DNA from 3 places in the Streptomyces sp. NPDC050147 genome. Region 1 is predicted to be linked to each of the others. Evidence: riboswitches for the same ligand, from Rfam matches in the RefSeq annotation. Region 1 holds a riboswitch; each other region holds the start of a gene.

Region 1 (4,758 bases):
GCACGGGCGGGACCCCCACGCGTTTTCGGGAGTGAACCTTGGCCACGGTTGACGCCACACCCGCCGATATCTCGTCCAACGACCCCGCGTACGCGGCGACGTCGGCCGTGTCGACCTCAACTGCCACCGCGCCCACTCTCATTGGCTCGGTGCAGCGGGCGATGCGTCTGCTGGAAGCCGCTTCCGCGCACCAGGAGGGGGCGCCGGCCAAGCAGTTGGCCCGGGAGGCCGGGCTCGCACTGCCCACGGCGTATCACCTGCTGCGGACGCTGACGCACGAGGGCTACCTGAGCCGGGAGAAGGGCCTGTTCGTGCTCGGCGAGGCGGCCGAGCGGCTGAGTGCGAGCGGGGCACAGCAGAATCGTCGCGGCATGATCGGTGAGGCCCTGGAGCACTGGCGGGACGCGATCGGCGTGCCGGTGTACTTCGCCGTCTATCGCGAGGGCGAGATCGAGGTCGTTGCCGTCGCCGACACGCCGGGGAATCCGGCGGTGGAGGAATGGGCCGACTTCCGCGAGACCGGACACGCCCATGCGATCGGGCAATGTCTGCTCTCCCAACTCGACGACGAACAGCGGCAGGACCACCTCTCCCGCTATCCGGTGCAGTCGGTCACCCGCTACTCGGTCCGTGACGACCGCACTCTCATCCGCCGCCTCGACGCGATGGGCCGGATGCAGCCCGTGGTGGAGCGGCAGGAGTACGCATTGGGGACGGTTTGCGCGGCGATTCCGATCACTGTGGGTAACACGGCTGCCACGATGGCGATTTCCGTCCCGGTCTCTCAGGCGGACCGACTGCTCCCCGCCGCCGAGCGTTTGCAGGGCGAGATCGGAAGACTGTTAAGGACACTTGCTTTCTCTATCAGCATCTGAAAACTCACTCCTTGTGATCTGATGTGTACGTTAAGCAAGATGCCATGAGTGTCAGGGAGTTGGTTCCTGGCCAGTCGAGCTTTAGCGACGGGGTAGGCGGGCGATGCGCGAGTCGGTCCAGGCAGAGGTCATGATGAGCTTCCTCGTTTCCGAGGAGTTGTCGTTTCGCATCCCGGTGGAGCTGCGATATGAAACCGACGATCCCTACGCCGTCCGGCTGACCTTTCACCTCCCCGGAGACGCGCCGGTGACCTGGGCCTTCGGTCGCGAGCTGTTGGTCGACGGGGTGGGCGGGGCGTGCGGTGACGGGGACGTGCACATCGCCCCCACCGACCCGGAGCTGCTGGACGAGGTGCTCATCCGGCTCCAGGTCGCCACGGACCAGGCGCTGTTCCGGGTGGGGATTCCGCCGCTGCTCGCCTTCCTGGACCGTACGGACAAGCTGGTTCCGCTGGGGCAGGAGCGGGCGCTCGCCGACTTCGATACACACCTGGACGAGGCGCTGGACCGGATCCTCGCCGAGGAGCAGAGCGCGGGCTGACTCCGGAGGACAAGTGGCGCAGCCGTACGGCAGATTGCTGCATTTCGTGGCATCGGCCGCTCTGGCCTTGCGGCATCGGCCGGTCTGGCCTTGCGGCGGCGTCCCTTCCGCACGCCCTGGCCTTCCGGCGGCACCTCTTCCGTTCAGGCCTTGCGGCGGCGGCCCTTTCCGCCGCGGCTCTGCTTGGGGGCGGGAGTCGTGCGGGTGGCACCGTCTCCGTGCGCGTCGGTGGCGCCCGGGGGGTTCGTGCCTCCCGGGTGGTTCGCGCCCGCTGGCCGGGCTGTGGCGGCCGAACGGTCAGCCGAGACCACCAGGGCCGCGAGCGCTGTCGTCACCGGCACAGAGGCGACCAGGCCGATCGAGCCGACCAGCGTGCGCACGATCTCCTCGGCCACCAGCTCGCTGTTGGCCACGGTGCCCACGCTGCTCTGGGCGATGGAGAAGAGCAGCAGCAGGGGCAGCGCGGCGCCCGCGTAGGCAAGCACCAGGGTGTTGACGACCGAGGCGATGTGGTCGCGGCCGATGCGGATGGCGGCGCCGTACAGACCGCGCCACCCCATCGTGGGGTTGGCCTGGTGCAGTTCCCAGACCGCGGACGTCTGCGTCACCGTCACGTCGTCGAGCACGCCGAGGGAGCCGATGATGACGCCGGCGAGCAACAGGCCGCTCATGTCGATGGACGGGTACAGGCCGTGGATCAGGCCGGTGTTGTCGTCCGTGTTGCCGGTCAGCGAGGCCCAGCCGATGAAGAGCGAACCGAGCAGTCCGATGAGGAGCAGTGAGATCAGCGTGCCGAGGACCGCGACCGACGTACGCGCTGTGAGGCCGTGGCACAGGTAGAGCGCGATCAGCATGATGGCGCTGGCCCCGATCACCGCCACGACCAGCGGGTTCGAGCCCTGCAGGATCGCCGGCAGGATGAAGAACGTCAGGACCAGGAAGCTCAACGCCAGGGCGACCAGGGCCATGACGCCGCGCAGCCGTCCCACCACGACGACGGCGAGCGCGAAGATCCCGGCGAGCAGCGCCATGGGGAACTTGCGGTTCACGTCGGTGACCGCGTACTGCAGCGCCTCGGGGGCCGTGGGCTCGTAGGCGACCACCACCTGCTGGCCCTGGCGCAACTGCCGCGGTGAGTCCGGCTGGACGATCTCGGTGAAGGTGCGGCCCTTGTCCTTGCCGCTGGTCACCTCGATCGTCGCCTTCTTGCAGATGCCCTTCGCGCGGGACTCCGCGGACTGCCCTTCGGCGGTGGAGGTGTCACCGTTGGGCGGGGTCTGTGAGGCGTTCACGTCCTTGCAGGGGAGCTCCTGCACCTTCGTCACGTCGGCCGACTGGGTCTGGCGGTCGAAGCCGACTCCGGTGCGCTCATGGCCGGGCGCGCCGCCGGGCCAGAGCACCGCGAGGCCCACGACCACCGCCGTGGCGAAAGGAATCAGCACGGCGGCGATGACCTTGCGCAGATGCTTCGATACCGGCGCGGCAGGACCGTGGCTGTGGGAGTGCCCGTGCGGGTCCGGGGGACGGTTCGGGACGGGCGGCTGGGACGGCGGCTGTGTGGTGGTCACTGACCGATCATCGCAAGAACGGAGGGGGCCCTCTGTTCAGCGCGCCCGACATGACGCTAGCGTGGTGTCACCTTTGCAATCGCGGGAGCTCGGAGCACCGGGCTGAGAGGGCGCTGAACTCCGTACGAAGCGGCACAAAAAGTGCACGAGCCGTACGGAATCCGCTGCGTCGACCGCCGAACCTGTTACCGGGTAATGCCGGCGTAGGGAGTAGGTCTCATGACCACATCGGACGCACGCACGCCTGCCTCCAGCAGCGACGAGAACACCGTCGAGGCGGAGGCCGGGAAGTCCATCGGCTGGCACAAGGCGTACGTCGAGGGCTCGCGCCCCGACCTGCGGGTGCCGGTCCGCCAGGTGCACCTCACCAACGGCAAGGCCGTGACCCTGTACGACACTTCGGGGCCGTACACCGACGAGTCCATCGACACCGACGTCCGCAGGGGCCTCGCGCCGCTGCGCGAGAACTGGATCATCGCCCGCGGCGACACCGAGGAGTACGTGGGCCGCCCGCCCCGCCCCGAGGACGACGGGATCAAGCACACCTCGCCGCGCGGAGGCCTGAAGAACCTCGACGCGGTCTTCCCCGGCCGTCCGCGCCAGCCGCGCCGGGGCCGCGGGGGCCAGGCGGTGTCACAGCTCGCGTACGCCCGCCGTGGCGAGATCACGCCCGAGATGGAGTTCATCGGGATCCGCGAGAACCTCGACCCCGAGGTCGTGCGCGCCGAGGTCGCCGCGGGCCGGGCGGTGATCCCCGCCAACGTCAACCACCCGGAGATCGAGCCGATGATCATCGGCAAGAAGTTCCTGGTGAAGGTCAACGCCAACATCGGCAACTCCGCGGTCACCTCCTCCATCGAGGAGGAGGTGGACAAGATGACCTGGGCGACCAAGTGGGGCGCCGACACGGTCATGGACCTGTCCACCGGGCGCAACATCCACACCACCCGCGAGTGGGTCCTGCGCAACTCCCCCGTCCCCATCGGGACCGTGCCGCTCTACCAGGCCCTGGAGAAGGTCGATGGCCAGGCCGAGGCGCTGACCTGGGAGATCTACAAGGACACGGTCATCGAGCAGGCCGAACAGGGCGTGGACTACATGACGGTGCACGCGGGCGTGCGCCTTCCGTACGTCCCGCTGACCGCCAACCGCAAGACCGGCATCGTCTCGCGCGGTGGCTCGATCATGGCGGCCTGGTGTCTCGCGCACCACAAGGAGAGCTTCCTCTACGAGAACTTCGAGGAGCTCTGCGAGATCCTCGCCTCGTACGACGTGACGTACTCGCTCGGCGACGGTCTGCGCCCCGGTTCGATCGCGGACGCCAACGACGAGGCGCAGTTCGCCGAGCTGCGCACCCTCGGGGAACTCAACACGATCGCCAAGCGTCATAACGTACAGACCATGATCGAGGGCCCGGGTCACGTCCCGATGCACAAGATCAAGGAGAACATCGACCTTCAGCAGGAGATCTGCGAGGAGGCGCCGTTCTACACCCTCGGCCCGCTGACCACCGACATCGCGCCCGCGTACGACCACATCACCTCCGGCATCGGCGCCGCGATGATCGGCTGGTGGGGCACGGCGATGCTCTGCTACGTCACGCCCAAGGAGCACCTGGGCCTGCCCAACCGTGATGACGTGAAGACCGGAGTCATCACGTACAAGATCGCGGCGCACGCGGCGGACCTCGCCAAGGGGCACCCGGGCGCCCAGGACTGGGACGACGCGCTCTCGGACGCACGCTTCGAGTTCCGCTGGGAGGACCAGTTCAACC
Region 2 (4,758 bases), on a different contig from region 1:
GTCGGGCGAGCGCGGATGCATCGCGGGGAAGGCCGCGACGCCCACGCAGAAGTCGCCCGACTCCTTGATCAGCCGGACCAGTTCGGCGGCGTAGGTCAGGCCCTCGGGGTGCTTGACCCAGTCGGCGAGGGGGTCGCCGGGCGGGTCGCCGCGGACCGCGAGCATGTTCCTGATGCCGGCGTCCGCGTACTGCCCGATGATGTTGCGCAGTTCGGCCACGGAGTGGTCGACCGCGGTGAGGTGGGCGACCGGCGTGAGCGTCGAGTCGGCGACGATCTGCTGCGTCTCCTTGACCGTGCCCGCGCGCGTCGAGCCGCCCGCTCCGTACGTCACGGAGACGAAGCTGGGGGCCACCGCCTCGACCCGGCGCAGCGCGTTCCACAGGTTCCGCTCGCCCTTCGGGGTCTTCGGCGCCGAGAACTCGAACGAGTACGTCGTCTTGCCGGTCGCGAGCATGTCGCGCACGGTGCGTGCGCGATCAGTTCTGGTGGAAGCAGTGCCTAGGGCCATACGGGCAGGTTAGCGACGGGGCACCACTACCGGCCAATCCCCGTCCACCCTGCGGACAGCCTCGCCGAAGGTTGGCCGAAGATCGCCGATCAGGCCGTACGCAGCCGCTTCGCGAAGTCGGCGGCCGCGGCCCCCGGATCGTCCGCCTCCGTGATCGCCCGTACGACGACGACGCGGCGGGCGCCCGCTTCGAGCACCTGGTCGAGGTTGCCCGCGTCGATGCCGCCGATGGCGAACCACGGGCGGTCCGTGCCGAGCGAGGCCGTGTACCGGACGAGGTCGAGCCCGGGGGCGTGCCGGCCGGGCTTGGTGGGGGTCGGCCAGCAGGGGCCGGTGCAGAAGTAGTCCACGCCGTCCTGCGTCGCCGCGGCGGCGGCCTCGGTGTCCGCGTGCGTGGAGCGGCCGATGAGAACGTCCTGGCCGAGGACGGCGCGGGCCGCGGGCACGGGCAGGTCGCCCTGTCCCAGGTGCAGCACGTCGGCGCCGATGGCGTGCGCGACGTCCGCGCGGTCGTTCACCGCGAGGAGCTTGCCGTGCCGGCGGGCGGCGTCGGCGAAGACCTGGAGGTGTTCGAGCTCCTCGGCGGCCTCCATGCCCTTGTCCCGCAGCTGCACGATGTCGACGCCGCCGCCGAGGACGGCGTCGAGGAACTCGGGGAGGTCTCCCTGGCGCTTGCGGGCGTCCACACACAGGTAGAGGCGGGCGTCGGCGAGCTGCTCGCGGGCAGGCTTGGTGGCCATGGAAGAGGTCCCCCCGGTCGTCGGTGGCCCGCGGGCCACGCGTCCCCGGAGGGACGCGCGGCCCGCGCGCGACGGTTTTCCGTTTCGGTCAGACGGCGAGCGCCTGGGCGCGGCGCTTCACCTCCGTGCCGCGATTCTCGCTCAGGGCCTGCGCGGGGGTGCCGGGCAGGGTCGGGTCGGGAGTGAAGAGCCACTCCAGCATCTCTTCGTCGCTGAAGCCGTCGTCCCGCAGGAGCGTCAGGGTGCCGGTGAGGCCCTTGACGATCTTGTCGCCGTCGATGAAGGCGGCCGGCACCGCGAGCGCGCGGTTCTCACCACGGCGCACGGCGATCAGCTGGCCCTCCTTGACCAGCTGGCGCACACGCGTCACCTCGACGTCGAGCATTTCTGCGATGTCGGGAAGGTGGAGCCACTCGGGGACGAGAGCATCAGTCTTTGCGTCAATCTCGGTCACGGGGTCAAGCGTATCTCCGGGCACCGACAACGGCCGAGCAGAGGCTCCGGTCGTGCGGCACCGCTACGGCCGCAGTGCCTTCTTCAGCGGAACCGAGGGGTCCGACGCCAGCTCGGCGGAGAGGCGGGCGCTCGCCTCGATCAGTTTGCGGCCCTGCGCCAGGTCCCTGGGGCGGCCCACCGCGAGGACGGCCACCAGGGCCCCCTGCCGCAGCCAGCACACGGTCCAGGCCACGCCCGAGGGGTCACCGCGCCACACCAGCTCGTCGGCGGACGCGTGATGGCCCGCGTACTGGACGAAGCGGCCGAACTGCTCGGACCAGAAGTACGGGACGGGGTCGTACGCCGAAGGGGTCTCGCCGATGATGTTCGCCGCCGCCGTGCGCGGCCCCTGGAGGGCGTTGTCCCAGTGGTGGACGAGGAGACGCTCGCCATATCTTCCCGAAGGGAAGGAGGCGCAGTCGCCGACCGCGTACACATCGGGCTCCGACGTGCGCAGGTGGTCGTCGGCGAGGATCTCCCGGTGGGCGCCCAGCGCGATGCCGGAGTCCGCGAGCCATCCCGTGGCGGGGCGTGCGCCGATGCCGACGACCACCGCGTCCGCGGGCAGCCGGGTGCCGTCGGCCAGGAGCACACTGCCGGGCTCGACGCGGTCCACGCGCGCGCCGGTGCGCAGTTCGGCGCCGGAGTCGGCGTACCAGGCCGCCATCGGGGCGGCGACCTCCGCGGGCAGCGCCCCGGCCAGCGGTCGCTCCGCGGCCTCGACCACGGTGACCGAGCAGCCCGCCTCGCGTGCGGCGGTCGCGAACTCGGCGCCGATCCAGCCCGCGCCGACGACCACGATGCGGTGCTGCTCGGCGAGCACGGGCCGCAGCCGCTCGGCGTCGTCGAGCGTGCGCAGCAGGTGGACGCCGGGGACTCCGGAGGCGCCGGGCAGCAGGATCGGTTCGGCGCCGGTGGCGATGACCAGGGCGTCGTAGGGAACCGGGCCGCGGGCGGTGTCCAGTTCGTGGTCCGCCGGGCGGACGCCCGTGACCTCGTGGCCCAGGCTCAGGCCGATGCCGAGCGCCTCGAAGTCGATGTCGAAGGCGGAGCCCTCCGCCTTGCCGAGCAGCACGGCCTTGGACAACGGCGGCCTGTCGTACGGCTGGTGGGGCTCCGCGCCGATCAGGGTGACCGCACCGGCGAACCCCTGCTCGCGCAGGGCCACGGCGGTCTGCACCCCGGCCATCCCCGCGCCGACGATGACCACCCGGCGCTCTTCCTGCCTCTGCTGCTCGCTCACTCGATCACTGTAGGGCGGCGCACGAGGCGTACCTCAGAGCTCGACCAGGAGATCTCTGACACACCGTCACTGCTCATACCCGGACAGCTCCCCCTACTGCCGCCGAACGCCAGGGGCTAGGGTGGCCGGTGCAGAGCACTCGCGGGAGCCCGGACGCACCGGGCTGAGAGGGAGGCTGGACGGCCTCCGACCGTACGAACCTGATCCGGGTCATGCCGGCGAAGGGAGGGGCTGGACACCCATGCATCCACCTACACCACCCCGTACGACGAGCACGACCGATGTCCTTGTCGTCGGGGGCGGCATCATCGGCCTGGTCACGGCCTGGCGGGCGGCACAGCGCGGCCTGTCCGTCGCCGTCGTGGACCCCGAACCCGGCGGCGGCGCGGCGCAGGTGGCCGCGGGCATGCTGGCCGCCGTCACCGAGCTGCACTACGGGGAGCAGACGCTGCTCGGCCTCAATGTGGCCTCCGCGCGGCGCTATCCCGAGTTCGCCGCCGAGCTGACGGAGGCGAGCGGCCGCGAACTCGGCTACCGCGCGTGCGGCACGCTCGCCGTCGCGCTCGACTCCGACGACCGTGCCCATCTGCGCGAGCTGCACACGCTTCAGCAGCAGTCGGGGCTCGCCTCGGAGTGGCTGAGCGGGCGTGAGTGCCGCCGCCTTGAGCCGATGCTCGCGCCGGGCGTCCGGGGCGGCCTCCGGGTCGACGGCGATCATCAGGTCGACCCGCGCAGGCTCGCGGCGGCGCTCCTCGTGGCCTGCGAGCGGGCGGGCGTGGTCTTCCACCACGCGTGGGCGCAGCGTCTGTCGGTGGCCGGCGACCGGGCCACCGGCGTCGTGCTCGCCGACGGCACCGCTCTGGAGGCCGGTCAGACCGTGCTCGCGGCGGGCAGCCTCAGCGGGCGCCTGGCGGGGGTCCCGGAGGGCGTCCTGCCGCCCGTGCGCCCCGTGAAGGGCCAGGTGCTGCGGCTCACGGTGCCGCGGCGGTACGCGCCGTTCCTGAGCCGCACCGTGCGCGCCGTGGTGCGCGGCAGCCACGTCTACCTGGTGCCGCGCGAGAACGGCGAGCTCGTCGTGGGCGCGACCAGCGAGGAGCTCGGCTGGGACACGACGGTCACGGCCGGCGGCGTGTACGAGCTCCTTCGGGACGCCCACGAACTCGTACCCGGCATCACGGAACTGCCGCTGACGGAGACCCGCGCGGGCCTGCGCCCCGGCTCCCCCGACAACGCGCCGCTGCTCGGCCCGACCGCGCTCCCCGGCCTCCAGCTGGCCACCGGGCACTACCGCAACGGCGTCCTGCTGACGCCCGTCACCGGCGACGTACTGGCCCATGCCCTCACCACCGGTGAACTGCCCGACGAAGCGCGGGAGTTCACCCCCCTGCGCTTTGCCGGTAACCCCCTTACGCAGCGTTCCATGGAGCAGCCCGCATGACTCTCCCAGCCGTTACAGCCGTCTCCGTGAACGGAGAAGCACGCGATGTGGCCGCGGGCACCACGCTCGAAGCCCTCGTCGCCACGCTGACCGCGGCCCCCTCCGGGGTCGCCGCCGCGCTCAACGAAACCGTCGTCCCGCGCGCGCGGTGGGCGACCACCCCGCTCGCCGACGGGGACCGCGTCGAGGTCCTCACCGCCGTCCAAGGAGGCTGAACCGACATGGCAGACGACCCCTTCGTCATCGGCGGGCTCACGCTTTCCTCCCGCCTGATCATGGGTACGGGCGGTGCGCCCAGCCTCGACGTGCTCGAACGTTCTCTCGTCGCCTCC
Region 3 (4,758 bases), on a different contig from region 1:
CAGGTCCCGCGTACGATGCGCATGACGCCCTGTATCCAGCAGAGACGCAGCCCATGCCCATCGTGCCTGACATGCCTGAAGTGCCCCAGGAGCCCATGCCCAGCGCATCACAGCCCGCCCCAGAGGCTCCGCGAGCGCCTCAAGCGCCTCAAGCGCCGCAGAAGAAGAGCGCGGGCCGTGATCTCGGGGCGGCCATAGGAGTCGGCGTGGGGCTCGGCGCGGTGATCGTCGCGTCGCTCTTCATCGTGAAGGCCGTCTTCATCGGCGTCATAGTGGTCGCCGTCGTGGTCGGTCTCTGGGAGCTCACCTCGCGGCTGCAGGAGCGCAAGGAGATCAAGGCGCCGCTGGTCCCGCTCGCGGTGGGCGGCGCCGCGATGGTCGTCGCCGGATACGTCCGCGGCCCCGAGGGCGCCTGGGTCGCCATGGCACTGACCGCGCTGGCGGTGCTCGTCTGGCGGATGACCGAGCCGCCCGAGGGCTATCTGAAGGACGTCACGGCGGGCGTCTTCGCGGCGTTCTACGTCCCGTTCCTCGCCACGTTCGTGGCGATGATGCTCACCGCGGACGACGGCCACATGCGGGTGCTCACGTTCCTGCTGCTGACCGTCGTCAGCGACACCGGGGCGTACGCGATCGGCTGGCGCTTCGGCAAGCACAAGCTCGCCCCGCGCATCAGCCCCGGCAAGACCCGCGAGGGCCTGCTCGGCGCGGTGACGTTCGCGATGGCCGGTGGCGCGCTGTGCATGGAGTTCCTGATCGACGGCGGCACGTGGTGGCAGGGGCTGCTCATCGGCCTCGCGGTCGCGGCGAGCGCGACGCTCGGGGACCTGGGCGAGTCGATGATCAAGCGTGACCTCGGCATCAAGGACATGGGCACGCTGCTGCCGGGACACGGCGGCATCATGGACCGCCTCGACTCGCTGCTGCCGACGGCGCCGGTGGTCTGGTTGCTGCTCGTGATCTTCGTTGGCTCGGCCTGACCTGCACTTTTGTAGGTGAGGGGCTCGTCGTCCACAGGGCGGCGGGCCCCTTGCCGTATGTCTGCGACACTGGATGGACCATGCCTGTACCCGGAGAACTCACCTTCGTCGCGCCCCGCGGAGCCAAGAAGCCGCCGCGGCATCTCGCCGACCTCACGCCCGCCGAGCGCAAGGAAGCCGTCGCCGCCGTCGGCGAGAAACCGTTTCGCGCCAAGCAGCTCTCGCAGCACTACTTCGCGCGGTACGCGCACGACCCGGAGCAGTGGACCGACATTCCCGCCGGTGCGCGCGGAAAGCTCCAGGAAGCGCTGCTTCCCGAGCTGATGTCCGTGGTGCGGCACATCAGCTGTGACGACGACACCACCCGCAAGACGCTGTGGCGCCTGTTCGACGGGACGCTCGTCGAGTCCGTGCTCATGCGCTATCCGGACCGCGTGACGATGTGCATCTCGTCGCAGGCCGGCTGCGGGATGAACTGCCCGTTCTGTGCGACGGGGCAGGCCGGACTCGACCGGAATCTGTCGACCGCCGAGATCGTGCACCAGATCGTGGACGGGATGCGGGCGCTCAGGGACGGAGAGATCCCGGGCGGCCCGGCGCGGCTCTCGAACATCGTCTTCATGGGGATGGGTGAGCCGCTCGCCAACTACAACCGCGTGACCGGTGCCATCCGCAGGCTCACGGACCCCGAGCCTGACGGCGTCGGTCTCTCGCAGCGCGGCATCACCGTGTCGACGGTCGGCCTGGTGCCCGCCATCCACCGGTTCGCCGACGAGGGCTTCAAGTGCCGCCTCGCCATCTCGCTGCACGCGCCCGACGACGAGCTCCGCGACACCCTCGTACCCGTGAACACGCGGTGGAACGTGCGTGAGGTGCTTGAGGCGGGCTGGGAGTACGCCGCCAAGTCGGGGCGCCGCCTCTCCATCGAGTACGCGCTGATCCGGGACATCAACGACCACGCCTGGCGCGGTGACCGGCTCGGGCGGCTGCTCAAGAACAAGCCCGTGCACGTGAACCTGATCCCGCTGAACCCGACGCCGGGCTCGAAGTGGACGGCATCGCGGCCGGAGGACGAGAAGGCCTTCGTGGACGCCATCGCCGCTCATGGGGTGCCTGTCACGGTTCGTGACACCCGTGGTCAGGAGATCGACGGGGCGTGCGGTCAGCTCGCCGCGTCCGAGCGTTAGTCTGGCCGGAAGACATCTTCATATTCCGACAGGGGAGCGCCACAGCGCTGAGAGTGCGGCAGCCAAGGACAGGTTGGCCGCAGACCCTCTGAACCTTGCCCGGGTCATTCCGGGTAGGAAGTTCGGTCATCACTCAAGCTGTTGCGCCCTGCCCGCGGCCCCTTCCGGTCCGCGGGCAGGGCCGCGTCTCTTCCTGGTCACTCCAGGAGGAATGAACTCAGTTGAACTCAGTGAGCACCACCAAGAAGATCACCGTCACCGCGATCGCGGCTGCCCTCGGGCTCGTCGCGCTCTCCGCGTGCGGCAGCTCGTCCGACAGCGGCGACAAGGCCGACTCCAAGAGCGTCACGCTGGTCAGCCATGACTCCTTCAACGTCTCCAAGGACGTACTGAAGGCGTTCGAGAAGAGCTCCGGTTACAAGGTCAACGTCCTCAAGGACGGGGACGCGGGTGCCGCCGTGAACAAGGCGATCCTGTCGAAGGACAACCCGCAGGGCGATGTCTTCTTCGGCGTCGACAACACCCTGCTCTCCCGCGCGCTCGACAACGGCCTCTTCCAGTCGTACGAGGCCAAGGGCTCAGATCAGGTTCTTCCGCAGTTCCGCGTCGATCAGGGCAAGCACCGGGTCACGCCCGTCGACAGTGGCGACATCTGTGTCAACTACGACAAGAAGTACTTCGCCGACAAGAAGCTGGCGCCGCCGAAGTCCTTCGAGGATCTGACCAAGCCCGCCTACAAGGACTTGCTGGTCACCGAGAACGCCTCGACCTCGTCGCCCGGCCTCGGGTTCCTGCTCGGCACCGCCGCCCAGTACGGCGACGAGGGCTGGCAGGGCTACTGGAAGAAGCTCAAGAGCAACGGCGTCAAGGTCGTCGACGGCTGGGAGCAGGCGTACAACGAGGAGTTCTCCGGCTCCGCGGGCGGCAAGAAGGCCAAGGGTGAGCGGCCGCTCGTCGTCTCCTACGCCTCGTCGCCGCCCGTCGAGGTGCTCTACGCCAAGCCGCAGCCCAAGGAGGCGCCGACCGGCGTCGCGACCGGTACCTGCTTCCGGCAGGTCGAGTACGCGGGTCTGCTGAGCAACGCCGGGAACGAGAAGGGCGGCAAGGCGCTGCTCGACTTCCTGATCAGCAGCGAGTTCCAGGAGGACATGCCGCTGAACATGTTCGTGAACCCTGTGCGCGAGAACGCCGAGCTGCCCCAGCTGTTCGTCGAGCACGGCGCGAAGATCGACAAGCCGGAGACCATGGCCCCGAAGAAGATCGCCGACAACCGCGAGCAGTGGGTCAAGTCGTGGACCTCGCTCGTACTGAAGTAAAGGACCCGGCCCGCAAGGACCGTAAGGGATCCACCCGAGGGAGCGCGGCGCGGCTCGGCCTGATGGCCGTGCCCGTCGCCTTCTTCGCGGTCTTCTTCGCCTATCCGGTCTCCGCGATCGTCGCGCGCGGCCTGAAGGTGGGCGGACAGTGGCAGTTCGGGCGGATCGCGGACGTCATCGGGCAGTCCGACGTCCGGCACGTGCTGTGGTTCACCACCTGGCAGGCGCTCGCCTCGACCGCGCTCACGCTGCTGATCGCGCTCCCCGGCGCGTACGTCTTCGCGCGCTTCGAGTTCAGGGGCAAGCAGATCCTGCGGGCGGTCGTCACGGTGCCGTTCGTGCTGCCGACGGTCGTCGTCGGGACGGCGTTCCTCGCGCTGCTCGGCCGGGGCGGGCTGCTCGACGAGATGTGGGGCGTGCGGCTCGACACCACCGTGTGGGCGATTCTGCTCGCGCATGTCTTCTTCAATTACGCCGTTGTCGTACGGACCGTCGGCGGGCTCTGGTCGCAGCTCGACCCGCGTCAGGAGGAGGCCGCGCGGATGCTCGGCGCCTCGCGGTGGACCGCCTGGCGGACGGTGACCCTGCCCGCGCTCGGTCCCGCGGTCGCCGCGGCGTCCCTCATGGTCTTCCTGTTCACGTTCACCTCGTTCGGTGTCGTGCAGATCCTCGGCGGGCCCGCGTACTCCACGCTCGAAGTCGAGATCTACCGGCAGACCGCCCAGCTTCTCGACTTGTCGACGGCCGCCGTCCTGACCATCGTGCAGTTCGCGGCGGTCGGCGTGATCCTCGCCGTGCACGCGTGGACCGTGCGCAGGCGGGAGACCGCCCTGAAGCTGGTCGACGCCTCCGCGGTCGCGCGGCGACCGCGCGGCGCGGGGCAGTGGACGCTGCTCGCCGGGGTCATGGTCACGATCGCCGTGCTGATCCTGCTGCCGCTCGGAGTGCTGATCGAGCGGTCGCTGAGCGGGCCCGACGGTTACGGCTTCACGTACTTCAGGGAGCTGACATCGGCGGACGGCGGGGCGTTCCTCGTCCCGCCGATCGAGGCCGTCTGGAATTCGCTGCAGTACGCGCTCGCCGCCACCGCCATCGCCCTGGTGATCGGCGGGCTCGCCGCGGCGGCGCTCACCCGGAGAGCCGGTCGCCTGGTGCGCGGCTTCGACGCGCTGCTGATGCTGCCGCTCGGGGTGTCCGCGGTGACGGTCGGCTTCGGCTTCCTGATCACACTGGACAAGCCGCCGCTGGACCTGCGGGCGACGTGGATTCTGGTGC

What was found. A riboswitch is a leader RNA that binds a small molecule or an ion and turns the genes downstream of it on or off. The one in region 1 is predicted to bind thiamine pyrophosphate.
Region 2: it holds a riboswitch for thiamine pyrophosphate, as region 1 does, so the genes downstream of both, thiO (glycine oxidase ThiO) here and thiC (phosphomethylpyrimidine synthase ThiC) in region 1, are expected to answer to the same signal.
Region 3: it holds a riboswitch for thiamine pyrophosphate, as region 1 does, so the genes downstream of both, AB0I94_RS18670 (thiamine ABC transporter substrate-binding protein) here and thiC (phosphomethylpyrimidine synthase ThiC) in region 1, are expected to answer to the same signal.

The regions. Positions count from the first base shown of each region.
Region 1 is NZ_JBFALJ010000010.1:68,384-73,141, forward strand. It holds gene AB0I94_RS17450 (IclR family transcriptional regulator C-terminal domain-containing protein) at 150-875, shown strand; gene AB0I94_RS17455 (SsgA family sporulation/cell division regulator) at 979-1,416, shown strand; gene AB0I94_RS17460 (YibE/F family protein) at 1,560-2,984, opposite strand; TPP riboswitch at 3,056-3,211, shown strand; gene thiC (phosphomethylpyrimidine synthase ThiC) at 3,204-4,758, shown strand, end outside.
Region 2 is NZ_JBFALJ010000001.1:164,724-169,481, forward strand. It holds gene metF (methylenetetrahydrofolate reductase [NAD(P)H]) at 1-510, opposite strand, end outside; gene thiE (thiamine phosphate synthase) at 600-1,250, opposite strand; gene AB0I94_RS00745 (Rv2175c family DNA-binding protein) at 1,339-1,704, opposite strand; gene AB0I94_RS00750 (FAD-dependent oxidoreductase) at 1,768-2,988, opposite strand; TPP riboswitch at 3,120-3,232, shown strand; gene thiO (glycine oxidase ThiO) at 3,230-4,426, shown strand; gene thiS (sulfur carrier protein ThiS) at 4,423-4,641, shown strand; gene AB0I94_RS00765 (thiazole synthase) at 4,648-4,758, shown strand, end outside.
Region 3 is NZ_JBFALJ010000011.1:88,804-93,561, reverse strand. It holds gene AB0I94_RS18680 (phosphatidate cytidylyltransferase) at 1-980, shown strand, start outside; gene rlmN (23S rRNA (adenine(2503)-C(2))-methyltransferase RlmN) at 1,061-2,167, shown strand; TPP riboswitch at 2,188-2,305, shown strand; gene AB0I94_RS18670 (thiamine ABC transporter substrate-binding protein) at 2,398-3,483, shown strand; gene AB0I94_RS18665 (iron ABC transporter permease) at 3,546-4,758, shown strand, end outside.